One region of the Klebsiella sp. I138 genome, then DNA from elsewhere that is predicted to be linked to it. Evidence: predicted binding sites of a transcription regulator. Region 1 holds the regulator's gene; each other region holds the start of a gene.
What was found. The regulator CRP, encoded in region 1, controls carbon source genes, mostly activating them, when cyclic AMP is high. The targets are predictions, from matches to a motif close to ATGTGANNNNNNTCACAT.
Positions count from the first base shown of each region.

Region 2: the regulator CRP is predicted to act here: its motif matches at 1,712-1,729, upstream of focA (formate transporter FocA).
Region 3: the regulator CRP is predicted to act here: its motif matches at 1,189-1,206, upstream of drpB (cell division protein DrpB).
Region 4: the regulator CRP is predicted to act here: its motif matches at 1,057-1,074, upstream of udp (uridine phosphorylase).

Region 1 covers NZ_CP180447.1:4,598,613-4,601,790, reverse strand. Annotated here, with positions in the region: gene ACMYSK_RS21410 (phosphoribulokinase) at 1-23, shown strand, start outside; gene ACMYSK_RS21405 (OsmC family protein) at 88-492, opposite strand; gene crp (cAMP-activated global transcriptional regulator CRP) at 798-1,430, shown strand; gene ACMYSK_RS21395 (YccS/YhfK family putative transporter) at 1,483-3,178, shown strand, end outside.
Region 2 covers NZ_CP180447.1:2,256,590-2,259,767, forward strand. Annotated here, with positions in the region: gene ycaO (30S ribosomal protein S12 methylthiotransferase accessory factor YcaO) at 1-1,404, shown strand, start outside; gene focA (formate transporter FocA) at 1,789-2,646, shown strand; gene pflB (formate C-acetyltransferase) at 2,698-3,178, shown strand, end outside.
Region 3 covers NZ_CP180447.1:631,540-634,717, reverse strand. Annotated here, with positions in the region: gene ACMYSK_RS02845 (DNA cytosine methyltransferase) at 1-67, opposite strand, end outside; gene ACMYSK_RS02840 (phosphohydrolase) at 124-819, opposite strand; gene drpB (cell division protein DrpB) at 862-1,143, opposite strand; gene ACMYSK_RS02830 (porin) at 1,728-2,810, shown strand; tRNA gene ACMYSK_RS02825 (tRNA-Ser) at 3,089-3,178, opposite strand.
Region 4 covers NZ_CP180447.1:3,912,293-3,915,470, reverse strand. Annotated here, with positions in the region: gene ACMYSK_RS18280 (transporter substrate-binding domain-containing protein) at 1-111, shown strand, start outside; gene ACMYSK_RS18275 (dienelactone hydrolase family protein) at 116-928, opposite strand; gene udp (uridine phosphorylase) at 1,199-1,960, shown strand; gene rmuC (DNA recombination protein RmuC) at 2,100-3,178, shown strand, end outside.

The DNA of each region.
Region 1 (3,178 bases):
TGATGGAAGGCAAAGCGATTTAAATGGCCGGGCGGCGCGACAAAACGGTGTAAGCCCGGTAAGCATCGCGCCACCGGGCATCTGGTATTACGCTTCCACCACTTCAAATGTATGAGTGATGTTCACCGCTTTTTGCAGCATCAGCGCTACCGAGCAGTATTTCTCCGCCGACAGTTCTACCGCACGCGAGACCGCCGCATCTTTCAGCTCTTTGCCAGTCACGATAAAATGCATATTGATATGGGTAAACAGGCGCGGCGCCTCTTCCCGGCGTTCCGACGTCAACTTCACTTCGCAGTTGGTCACGTTGTGGCGACCTTTTTGCAAAATAGACACGACATCGATCGCACTGCATCCACCCGCCGCCATCAGCACCATTTCCATCGGGCTTGGCGCTTTATCCCCGGAGTTGCCATCCATCAAAATCTGATGACCCGATGCGGACTCTCCAATGAAGGTTAACCCCTCAACCCATTTCACACGAGCTTGCATAAAATTTAACTCCAAGGTTGCAATTTTCCTGACAGATTACGCGCACATAACAATTCTCGCAACGGAAGGCGACCTGCATCATGCTGAAGCGAGACACCAGGAGACATGCGGCAAAAGCTATGCTAAAACAGTCAGGATGCTACAGTATTACATTGATGTACTGCATGTATGCAGAGGAGTTCACATTACAGGCTGAAGAAAAATCACCAGCCGTTTCCCAGGCATAGGGAAACAATACGATTGCATGCCCGGATGCCGTGTTGTGTCGGCACCCGGAGATAGCTTATAACAGAGGATAACCGCGCATGGTGCTTGGCAAACCGCAAACAGACCCTACCCTCGAATGGTTCTTGTCTCATTGCCACATTCATAAGTACCCATCTAAAAGCACGCTGATCCACCAGGGTGAAAAAGCAGAAACGTTGTACTACATCGTCAAAGGCTCTGTGGCTGTGCTCATCAAGGATGAAGAAGGGAAAGAGATGATCCTCTCCTACCTCAACCAGGGCGATTTCATCGGTGAATTAGGCTTGTTTGAAGAAGGCCAGGAGCGTAGCGCCTGGGTACGTGCGAAAACCGCATGTGAAGTGGCCGAAATCTCCTACAAAAAATTCCGTCAGCTTATCCAGGTCAACCCGGACATCCTGATGCGTCTGTCGTCGCAGATGGCTCGTCGTCTGCAGGTAACCTCAGAAAAAGTGGGTAACCTTGCCTTCCTCGACGTCACCGGGCGTATCGCTCAGACGTTGCTGAATCTGGCAAAACAGCCAGACGCGATGACCCATCCTGATGGTATGCAGATTAAAATTACCCGTCAGGAAATTGGTCAGATCGTGGGTTGCTCCCGCGAAACCGTTGGCCGTATCCTGAAGATGCTGGAAGATCAGAACCTGATCTCTGCACACGGTAAAACTATCGTCGTCTACGGTACGCGTTAAGTCGATAAAACGGCGTATTGCACCCGCAATACGCCGTTTTTGTTTCCCCATTATGTGGCGCAGGCTGATTTACCACCCGGAAGTCAACTATGCACTGCGGCAAACGCTGGTGTTGTGTTTGCCTGTCGCAATCGGTCTCTTCCTCGGTCATCTACAGCAAGGCCTGCTGTTCTCGTTAGTGCCTGCCTGTTGTAACGTCGCTGGCCTCGATACACCTCACAAACGCTTTTTTAAGCGATTGATCGTTGGCGGTTCGTTATTTGCCGGCAGCAGCCTGGTCGTCCAGCTTCTGCTCCAGCAGGATATCCCGCTGCCTCTGATTCTCAGTGGCCTGGCGCTGCTGCTTGGCGTCACGGCGGAAATCAGCTCCCTGCACGCCAGGCTGCTGCCCGCATCGTTAATTGCCGCGATCTTTACCCTGAGCCTTGCCGGGAACATGCCCGTCTGGGAGCCACTGCTGATCTACGCTCTCGGGACCTTGTGGTATGGCCTGTTTAACTGGTTTTGGTTTTGGCTCTGGCGCGAACAGCCGCTGCGTGAATCGCTGAGCCTGCTCTATCGGGAGCTGGCTAACTACTGCGAAGCGAAATACAGCCTGCTGACGCAGCATATCGATCCGGCCACTTCGCTGCCGCCGCTGCTCACGCGCCAGCAAAAGGTGGTGGACCTGATAACCCAATGCTACCAGCAGATGCATATGCTGGCGGCGAACCAGCGCAACGACCACAAACGTCTGTTGCGGGCCTTTCAGGTGGCGCTGGATTTACAGGAACATATTTCCGTCAGCCTGCATCAACCCGAAGAAGTGCAAAAGCTGGTAGAGCGCAGCCACGCGGAGGCGGTGATCCGCTGGAACGCGCAAACCGTAGCTGCCCGCCTGCGGGTGCTGGCCGATGACATTCTGTACCACCGCTATCCGCAACGCTTTCATATGGATAAGCAAATCGGTGCGCTGGAGAAAATTGCCTGGCAGCATCCTGACAACCCGGTCGGACAATTCTGCGCCTGGCACTTTAGTCGAATAGCCCGGGTTTTGCGTACCCAGCGCCCGCTCTATGCCCGCAACCTGATGGCAGATAAAGAACGTCGCCTGCCGCTGCTGCCTGCGCTGAAGAACTATCTCTCATTGAAATCACCGGCATTACGCAACGCCGCCCGCATCTGCGTGATGCTATCGGCAGCCAGTCTGATGGGTAGCGCCCTGAATCTGCCCAAGCCCTACTGGATCCTGATGACGGTGCTGTTCGTGACCCAAAACGGCTACGGCGCGACGCGAGTACGTATCGTCCACCGGGCGGCAGGAACCCTTGCCGGTCTGGCCATCGCCGGACTGGCGCTGCACTTTCATGTCCCGGAGGGCTATACGCTCACCGCGATGCTGCTCGTCACGCTGATGAGCTACCTGATTATTCGCAAGCATTACGGCTGGGCGATGGTCGGCTTTACCGTAACGGCGGTGTATACCCTGCAGCTTCTGACGCTAAACGGCGAGCAGTATATTGTCGCCAGGCTCATCGATACGCTTATCGGCTGCCTTATCGCGTTTGGCGGCATGGTCTGGCTATGGCCGCAATGGCAAAGCGGGCTGCTGCGTAAAAACGCCCACGATGCGCTGGAAGCGGACCAGGAGGCCATCAGACTCATTCTCAGCGACGATCATCAGGCCCCGGCGCTGGCCTACCGCCGCATGCGTGTTAATCAGGCGCATAACTCACTGTATAACTCGCTGAATCAGGCCATGCAGGAGC
Region 2 (3,178 bases), 2.3 Mb from region 1:
GGTCTGCTGGATCCTCGCCTGCGCGCCTTCTACGATCCTGACGATCAACTGACTGCCGGCATGCTGGTCGATTTGCAGTCGGGGAATGACGAGCGTGGCGTGTGTGGCCTGCCGTTCACCCGTCAGTCCGATGGCGAAACCGTGTATATCCCGATGAATATCGTCGGCAACCTGTATGTCTCTAACGGTATGTCAGCAGGCAACACGCCGAACGAAGCGCGCGTTCAGGCACTGTCGGAAGTCTTCGAACGTCACATTAAAAACCGCATCATCGCTGAAAGTATCAGCCTGCCGGAAATCCCTGCGGAAGTGATGGCACGCTATCCTGGCGTAGTGGAATCCATTAATAAGCTGGAAGCCGAAGGTTTCCCGATTTTTGCTTACGATGGCTCACTGGGCGGTAAATACCCGGTTATCTGCGTGGTGCTGTTTAACCCGGCTAACGGAACCTGCTTTGCCTCTTTCGGCGCCCATCCGGACTTTGGCGTCGCCCTGGAGCGTACCGTCACCGAACTGCTGCAAGGCCGTAGCCTGAAAGATCTCGACGTCTTTACACCGCCGACCTTCGATGATGAAGAAGTGGCCGAACACGCCAACCTTGAGACTCACTTTATTGATTCCAGCGGTCTGATCTCCTGGGATATGTTCAAGCAGGATGCCGATTATCCGTTCGTCGACTGGAGCTTCTCCGGCACGACGGAAGAAGAGTTCGCCACTCTGATGGCTATCTTTAAAGAAGAAGATAAAGAAGTTTACATCGCCGATTACGAACACCTGAGCGTCTATGCTTGCCGCATCATCGTTCCGGGTATGTCGGACATTTATCCGGCAGAAGATCTGTGGCTGGCCAATAACAGCATGGGCAGCCATCTGCGCGAAACCCTGCTTTCCCTTCCGGGCAGTGAATGGGATAAAGAAGACTATCTGGCGCTGATCGAGCAGCTGGACGATGAAGGGAACGACGACTTTACCCGCGTACGCGAGCTGCTGGGCCTGGCAACGGGCAAAGACAACGGCTGGTATACGCTGCGTATTGGCGAACTGAAAGCGATGCTGGCGCTGGCCGGTGGCGATCTGGAACAAGCGCTGATCTGGACCGAATGGACCATTGAATTCAATGCTTCCATCTTCAGCGCAGAGCGCGCCAACTACTACCGCTGCCTGCAGACGCTGCTGCTGCTTAGTCAGGAAGAAGAACGCCAGCCTCTGCAGTACCTGAATGCCTTCATCCGCATGTACGGGGCTGATGCGGTAGAAGCCGCCAGCGCGGCAATGAGCGGTGAAGCGCCGTTCTACGGCCTGCAGCCGGTAGATAGCGACCTCAAGGCCTTCCCGGCCCATCAGTCGTTACTGAAGGCCTATGAAAAACTGCAGCGGGCAAAAGCGGCATTCTGGGCCAAATAAGGCTTTAATCTGCTGGTAAGCGTATTTTAACGGGGTCGATGAGGGCCCCGTTTTTCGTCGCTGAGCAGACTCGCCGCTAATTTGTGGTTGCTACGTTAACTTACCGTAAAAATTTTTTACGCATCAGCTTATGGTTGTTAATTTTAATAAAAAATACCCCATTTTAATTAACCGTCAGCACTGTCCCAAAATGAAAAAAATCAACATAAGTTGTAAATATTAAAATTTATTTTTTTAATATAAAACAGATAGTTAAATACAAAACAAGTAAAAACCATACGTATACAGGGCTTATAGTTCCGGTGGGATATGATCTACATCAATTTCCCTTCTATAATGCTTTGTTAGTATCTCACCGCCAACTTTTATAAAGAGAGAGTTAGTGTGAAAGCTGACAACCCTTTTGATCTATTACTCCCTGCTGCGATGGCGAAGGTTGCCGAAGAAGCAGGTGTCTACAAAGCGACAAAGCACCCGATGAAGACGTTTTATCTGGCGATTACCGCTGGTGTTTTCATTTCCATCGCTTTTGTCTTCTATATCACAGCGACAACCGGCACTGCCGCGATGCCTTTCGGTATTGCCAAACTGATCGGAGGGATCTGCTTTTCACTCGGCCTGATTCTCTGCGTCATTTGTGGTGCTGACCTGTTTACCTCCACCGTTCTTATCGTCGTGGCGAAAGCCAGCGGACGAATTACCTGGGGTCAACTGGCAAGAAACTGGCTCAACGTCTATGTTGGTAACCTGATAGGCGCATTGCTGTTTGTATTGCTGATGTGGTTGTCTGGCGAGTATATGGCCGCTAACGGCGGTTGGGGCCTCAACGTCCTGCAAACCGCTGACCATAAAATGCACCATACTTTTATTGAAGCCGTATGCCTGGGTATCCTGGCGAACCTGATGGTCTGCCTGGCGGTGTGGATGAGCTACTCCGGCCGCAGCCTGATGGATAAAGCCATGATTATGGTTTTACCCGTGGCCATGTTTGTTGCCAGCGGCTTTGAGCACAGTATCGCTAACATGTTTATGATCCCGCTGGGTATCGTAATCCGCGACTTTGCAAGCCCGGAATTTTGGACCGCAGTCGGTTCTGCTCCGGAAAATTTCTCTCACCTGACCGTTATGAACTTCATTACTGATAACCTGATTCCGGTAACTATCGGGAACATTATCGGCGGTGGTCTGCTGGTTGGGTTGACATACTGGGTCATTTACCTGCGTGGCGACGACCATCACTAAGGGCCGTTTCAGGCAGTAAATAAAAAATCCACTTAAGAAGGTAGGTGTTACATGTCCGAGCTTAATGAAAAGTTAGCCACAGCCTGGGAAGGTTTCGCGAAAGGTGACTGGCAGAAAGAAGTCAACGTACGTGACTTTATCCAGAAAAACTATACCCCTTATGAAGGTGACGAGTCCTTCCTGGCTGGCGCAACTGACGCGACAACCAAGCTGTGGGACAACGTCATGGAAGGCGTTAAACAGGAAAACCGTACTCACGCACCTGTTGATTTCGACACTTCCCTTGCATCCACCATCACTTCTCATGACGCAGGCTATATCAACAAAGCCCTTGAGAAAATCGTTGGTCTGCAAACTGAAAAACCGCTGAAACGTGCGATTATCCCGTTCGGCGGCATCAAAATGGTTGAAGGTTCCTGCAAAGCGTACGATCGCGAACTGGACCCGATGCTGAAAAAAATCTTCACCGAATACCGTAAAACCCATAACCAGGGTGTATTCGATGTCTATACCAAAGACATTCTGAACTGCC
Region 3 (3,178 bases), 1.5 Mb from region 1:
GAGCCTCTTCCCCGGCATGTTCCGGAGGCAATGACAGGCTCTTTTCCTTCAATAAATTTTGCGGCATATCCTCAACCAGCCCGGACAATTTTGCAGAGGGTACCATAAATCGCGTGAGCAGTTTCAGGGCTGTGGGTCAAAGCGCCTTAAAACCGCGTCATCCACCGACAACGGGTCGCCGCGTAGCTCGGCGCTGAGCTTGGCCATAAACTGCACGAGAAAGCGAGCATTGTGCACCGCCATCGCTTTGCCTTTGTCCGTTTGCATCGTTTCGGGTAAGCGCAACAGTTTGCGCTGGAAATGGTCCAACGCGTACTTTTTATCATCCAGTTCACGCCGGTCTGCAAAGGGGTCGTCCGCATCAAATAAAATATTATTGAGCGCTCCGGACACGGCAAAAACGCGGGCAAGGCCAATTGCGCCGAGCGCTTCCAGCCGGTCGGCATCCTGGACAATTTTGGCTTCCGTACTTTGCGGTGCAATAGCGGCGCTGAAGCTGTGCGCTTCAATCGCATGGTAAACAGCGGGATAGCACTCACGCGGAAAATCAGGGAACGACGACTGGAGAATACCCAGCGTTTTTTCTGCCGCCATCACCGAGGAGCGGCTGCGCTCAGGATGATTTTTTGCCAGGCTAACAATGTCATGAAAATAACAGGCAGTCAGAATGACCAGACGATCGACCTGACAGTCTTCGGCCAGCCGCTGCGCGGTTCCCCACACGCGACGAAAGTGCGAAATGTCATGGGCCGAGTCACCCTGCGGATGATGCCCCGCGAGCCAGGCTTCAAATCGTTGCTGCCAGTCAAGTTGTTCCATGCGCGTTCCTCTGAGAAAAGGCCAGCGTTGAGCATAGCAACTTTAATCGTGATGTTCATGCATCCCGGGAACAGGCCGGGTGTACCAGGCAATGGCGCCCAGAATGGCACCCACGAGGCTCAGTACAAGAAACCCAAGCAGAGCGCCAAGCCACTTACCCGTCGTCGATCCAAGATCCCCATCTATTGCCGCTCCGGGAACACTTTCAATTTTGCCAACGACCCACCAGTAGCGCAGCATCGCCCACAGAAAGTAACCACAAAAGGCATAAAAGACCCACAGGGCAAGTTTCCCACCCGGGCTCCGTTTCGCTTTCTGCTCCATTCATTCCTCTCCTTTAACTGACAACGAAACAGCGACACCGGAAAAAGGTGACGCACGTCACATTATACTGTGAAAAAGAGGATGGAACAGTCCCTTCAGCGACTGGGAAACCGTGCTGATGCCCGCGGGTATACAGAGAGAAATAGCAGCCCAGAGCATAATATACCCGCCCTTCTGACTTTAGGTGGCGAACAAAATAATTAAGATGCCAGATGATTATTTTGACATAACAAAATGAATGTTCACCCAGGCACTCTCAATCTAAAACACGCATTACCGGAATTAAATAAACAAGCCAAATCCATTATGCAAAATGAATAAAAAAACCATATTAAATAAAATCTACAACCTCATCTAAAAAAACCAATAACCCAATGTTATGAAAGACAATAAATCATATGAATGCATTGTTTTATAATGATAGATTTAAAATATAAAGATTCAAATGGAAACATTTTGAAATATTCAATATAATTTATTTACATTTTTATTTTAAAAAATACCGAACCTTCCCGATAGTATTAAATAGCTTTCAGCAAGACTTATCTCCATTCATATTAATTATAATACAAAGGGAAAACATAATGAAAAGAAAAGTACTGGCACTTCTGGTTCCGGCCTTATTAATAGCCGGAGCGGCTAACGCAGCAGAAATCTATAATAAGGACGGCAACAAGCTGGACTTCTACGGCAAAATGGTAGGCGAGCATGTTTTCACCAATACCGACCGCGACAACAGTGACAATAACTCCCAGGATACCACCTATGCTCGTTTCGGCGTCAAGGGTGAAACTCAGATTAACAGCAGCCTGACCGGTTACGGTCAGTTTGAGTACAATATCAAAGCGGATAAACCAGAAGGCGAACAGGGTAGCGCAACGCGCCTGGCGTTTGCGGGGTTGAAACTCGCCGACTTCGGCTCATTTGATTATGGCCGTAACTACGGGCTGGTTTATGACGCAGCAGGTTTTACCGACATGCTGGTCGAATGGGGTGGTGATGGTCTGGTGGCTACCGACAACTTTATGACCGGCCGTACCAACGGCGTTGCCACCTATCGTAACAGCGACTTTTTTGGTCTGGTTGATGGTCTGAATTTCGCGCTGCAATACCAGGGTAAAAATAATAACCGCGACCGTTTAAAATCTAACGGTGACGGCTATAGCACGTCGGTCGTTTACAGCGTCGATGGCTTTGGCTTTGCCGCTGCCTACAGCAATTCGGACCGCACTGACGAACAGGCAGCGGACCGCAAAGGCGAAACCGCAGAAGTCTGGAGCTTAGCAGCGAAGTATGACGCCAATAACCTTTACACGGCGGTAATGTATGCCGAATCCCACAATATGACGCCGATAGAAAATGACGTTTTCATCAACAAAACCGCCAACAAAACGCAAAATATTGAGGCCGTGGTTCAGTACCAGTTCGACTTTGGTCTGCGCCCATCCCTCGGCTATGTCTATGCTAAAGGCAAAGATCTTGGGGCTGGCAATGGCAGAAATGCTGAAATTATGAACTATGTTGAACTGGGCACCTGGTACTACTTTAACAAAAACTTCAACGTTTACACGGCTTACAAATTTAACCTGCTTGATGATAAAGACAGTGCCATCACCGGCTCCGCGACTGACGACCAGTTTGCTGTCGGCATAACCTATCAGTTCTGATGCGTTTTTTTCCGCGCTTAAGCTAAGCCCGCCGCGTGCGGGCTTTTTCACGCAGCGCTGCTGCCGTATCGCTCGCCAAAAACCTGCCCGCCCCCCTTCTATCACCTGTTTTGCAAATGGCAAAAGGCTGCTGCCAGCGGGTGTCGTCGAAGTGAGCACTTCCCGTCGTTGAGAAATCAGAGGATGATGATTGATGAGAATGTGACGCCCCGTTATACCAACACTATGCCAAGTGTGATGCGGGTCGTTGAAAGGAATTGACGTAAGTGTTTGAATAGTGGCGGAGAGAGGGGGATTTGAACCCCCGGTAGAGTTGCCCCTACTCTAGTTTTCGAGACTAGTCCGTTCAGCCGCTCCGGCATCTCTCC
Region 4 (3,178 bases), 690 kb from region 1:
GTTCCCCGAAACAGGCTACAGCACTATGAGTTTGTCTGTGGCTGCCTGGCCGCATGGATGAGTGATGGAACGATTGCCGATATGATTAGTCGCCATATCGGCAATCGATAGCGGCTTACGTGCGCTTTCCACCATACTGGGCGAACCACGCCAGCATACGCTGCCAGCCGTCTTTGGCCGACTCTTCATGGTAGCTGGCGCGATAATCGGCGTTAAAGGCGTGATCGGCTTGCGGGTAGACGATGATCTCCGCTTTGGCATTGGCGGCGCGTAGCGCCTGGCGCATCGTTTCCACCGTATCCTGTGGAATGCTGGCGTCTTTGCCGCCGTACAGCCCCAGAACCGGGGCATTAAGATCAACGGCAATATCCACCGGATATTTCGCCGAGTTCAGGGTTTTCTGCCCGACCAGCTTCCCGTACCAGGCAACAGCAGCTTTCAGCTGCGGGTTATGTGCGGCATAAAGCCACGTAATACGGCCCCCCCAGCAAAAGCCGGTGATCAGCAGACGATGGGCATCACCTCCGTGACGTGCTGCCCAGCTGGCGACATGGTCAAGATCTGCCAATACCTGAGCATCCGGCACTTTGCTGACCAGCTCCTGGAACAGGGTGGGGATATCGGTATAGTCATTCGGATCGCCCTGACGGAAGTAGAGCTCTGGGGCAATAGCCAGATATCCCTCCTGCGCCAGGCGACGGCAAATGTCGCGGATATGTTCATGGACGCCGAAAATTTCCTGCACAACGATAACGACCGGGAGCGGGCCATCGGCGTTTTTTGGACGAGCGTGATACGCCGGCATGTTCTCCCCCTGAGTGGGGATCGACGTTTCGCCGGTGATAATGCTTTCCTCCGAGGTATGAACGGCGGTAGAAGCGTGGGGCGTGGCTGCAGGCGCAAAGCCAGGTTGCTTAGTTGTGGTCATGGTATTCTCCGTACCCTTATTTTTTATTAGCGCATCGATAACTATAGACGCTATCGACCGGACGTTAACAAAGCACAGTGCCTGAAACAGGCTATCTTTTGTTCAGGCACGGTGAATATAACTTGTTAATGTGATGTTTATCACTTTTTGATGGAAAATCATTGCAATGTTTTTCATTCATGGTGATTGTCATCACAAAATGAAGTCGATGGCTTCTGTAAAGTACCGTTTTGCTTCTGCTGATAATTCGACCCACAGAGGAGTTTTTTTATGTCTAAGTCTGATGTTTTTCATCTCGGCCTCACCAAAAACGATTTACAAGGGGCTACGCTGGCTATCGTCCCTGGCGATCCGGAGCGTGTGGAAAAGATCGCCGCGCTGATGGATAAGCCGGTCAAGCTGGCATCGCATCGCGAATTTACCTCCTGGCGTGCCGAACTGGATGGCAAGTCGGTCATTGTCTGCTCGACCGGTATCGGCGGCCCGTCAACGTCCATTGCCGTTGAAGAACTGGCGCAGCTGGGAATTCGAACTTTCCTGCGTATTGGCACCACCGGTGCTATCCAGCCGCACATCAATGTTGGTGACGTGCTGGTCACCACCGCATCCGTACGCCTCGACGGCGCAAGCCTGCATTTTGCGCCGATGGAATATCCGGCCGTGGCTGACTTTGCCTGCACCACCGCGCTGGTGGAAGCGGCAAAATCGATCGGGGCGACTACCCATATCGGCGTGACCGCATCATCTGACACCTTCTACCCGGGCCAGGAACGCTATGACACCTTCTCCGGTCGCGTAGTCAGCCGTTTTAAAGGCTCCATGGAAGAGTGGCAGTCAATGGGCGTCATGAACTATGAGATGGAATCTGCGACGTTGCTGACCATGTGCGCCAGCCAGGGCCTGCGCGCCGGGATGGTTGCCGGGGTTATCGTCAACCGTACCCAGCAGGAAATTCCAAACGCGGAAACCATGAAGCAAACCGAAAGCCACGCGGTAAAAATCGTTGTGGAAGCCGCTCGTCGCCTGCTGTAGTTTCCCCGTCTTTCGACCCAGGGCCGGATCTTCCGGCCTTTTTTTTTGCGCTGCGCCTCGCAGGAAAACTCTTTTAAACTGGACGTTTGTACAGCACAATTCTATTTTTGTGCCGTAAGTTGTTGCCACAGGGGGTGTTGTGGATATCTCGATTATTATTAGTGCTGTTGTGGCGTTGGCCGTGGGGCTAATCGTGGGCTGGCTGGCGACTAAAGCTCATGCCGACCAAATCCGTGCCGATCTTATCGAAGAGCGCCGTGAACTGGATATCGAACTCAGCGCCGCGCGCCAGCAGCTGGTGCAGGAAGCCCACTGGCGTGATGAATGCGAACTGCTGAATAATGAGCTCCGCAGCCTGCGTGATATCAACACCTCTCTGGAGGCCGATCTCCGCGAAGTCACCACCCGCCTTGAATCTACCCGGATCCACGCGGAGGATAAAATCCGCCAGATGGTGAACAGCGAACAGCGCCTGAGCGAACAGTTTGAAAACCTGGCAAACCGTATTTTCGAACACAGCAACCGACGTGTTGATGAACAGAACCGACAGAGCTTACATGGCCTGCTGACCCCACTGCGTGAACAGCTGGACGGTTTCCGCCGTCAGGTGCAGGACAGCTTTGGCCAGGAGGCGCGCGAGCGGCACACGCTGGCTCATGAGATTCGCAACTTGCAGCAGTTGAATGCCCAGATGGCACAGGAGGCACTGAATCTGACCCGAGCGCTGAAAGGGGATAACAAAACTCAGGGTAACTGGGGCGAAGTGGTGTTAACCCGTGTGCTGGAGGCCTCCGGTTTGCGCGAAGGGTATGAATATCAAACCCAGGTCAGTATCGAAACGGAAGGCCGTTCGCGCATGCAGCCTGATGTGATCGTCCGCTTGCCGCAGGGGAAGGATGTGGTCATTGATGCCAAAATGACGCTGGTTGCCTATGAACGCTATTTTAATGCAGACGATGACTACACCCGCGAGGCGGCACTGCAGGAGCATATCGCCTCGGTGCGTAACCATATCCGCCTGCTTGGTCGCAAGGATTATCAGCAGTTGCCAGGTCTGCGTTCGCTCGACTATGTTCTGATGTTTATTCCCGTGGAGCCGGCGTTCCTGCTGGCCATAGACCGCCAGCCTGAGCTTATCAGCGAGGCGCTGAAGAATAACATCATGCTGGTCAGCCCGACGACGCTGCTGGTGGCGCTGCGAACGATTGCCAACCTCTG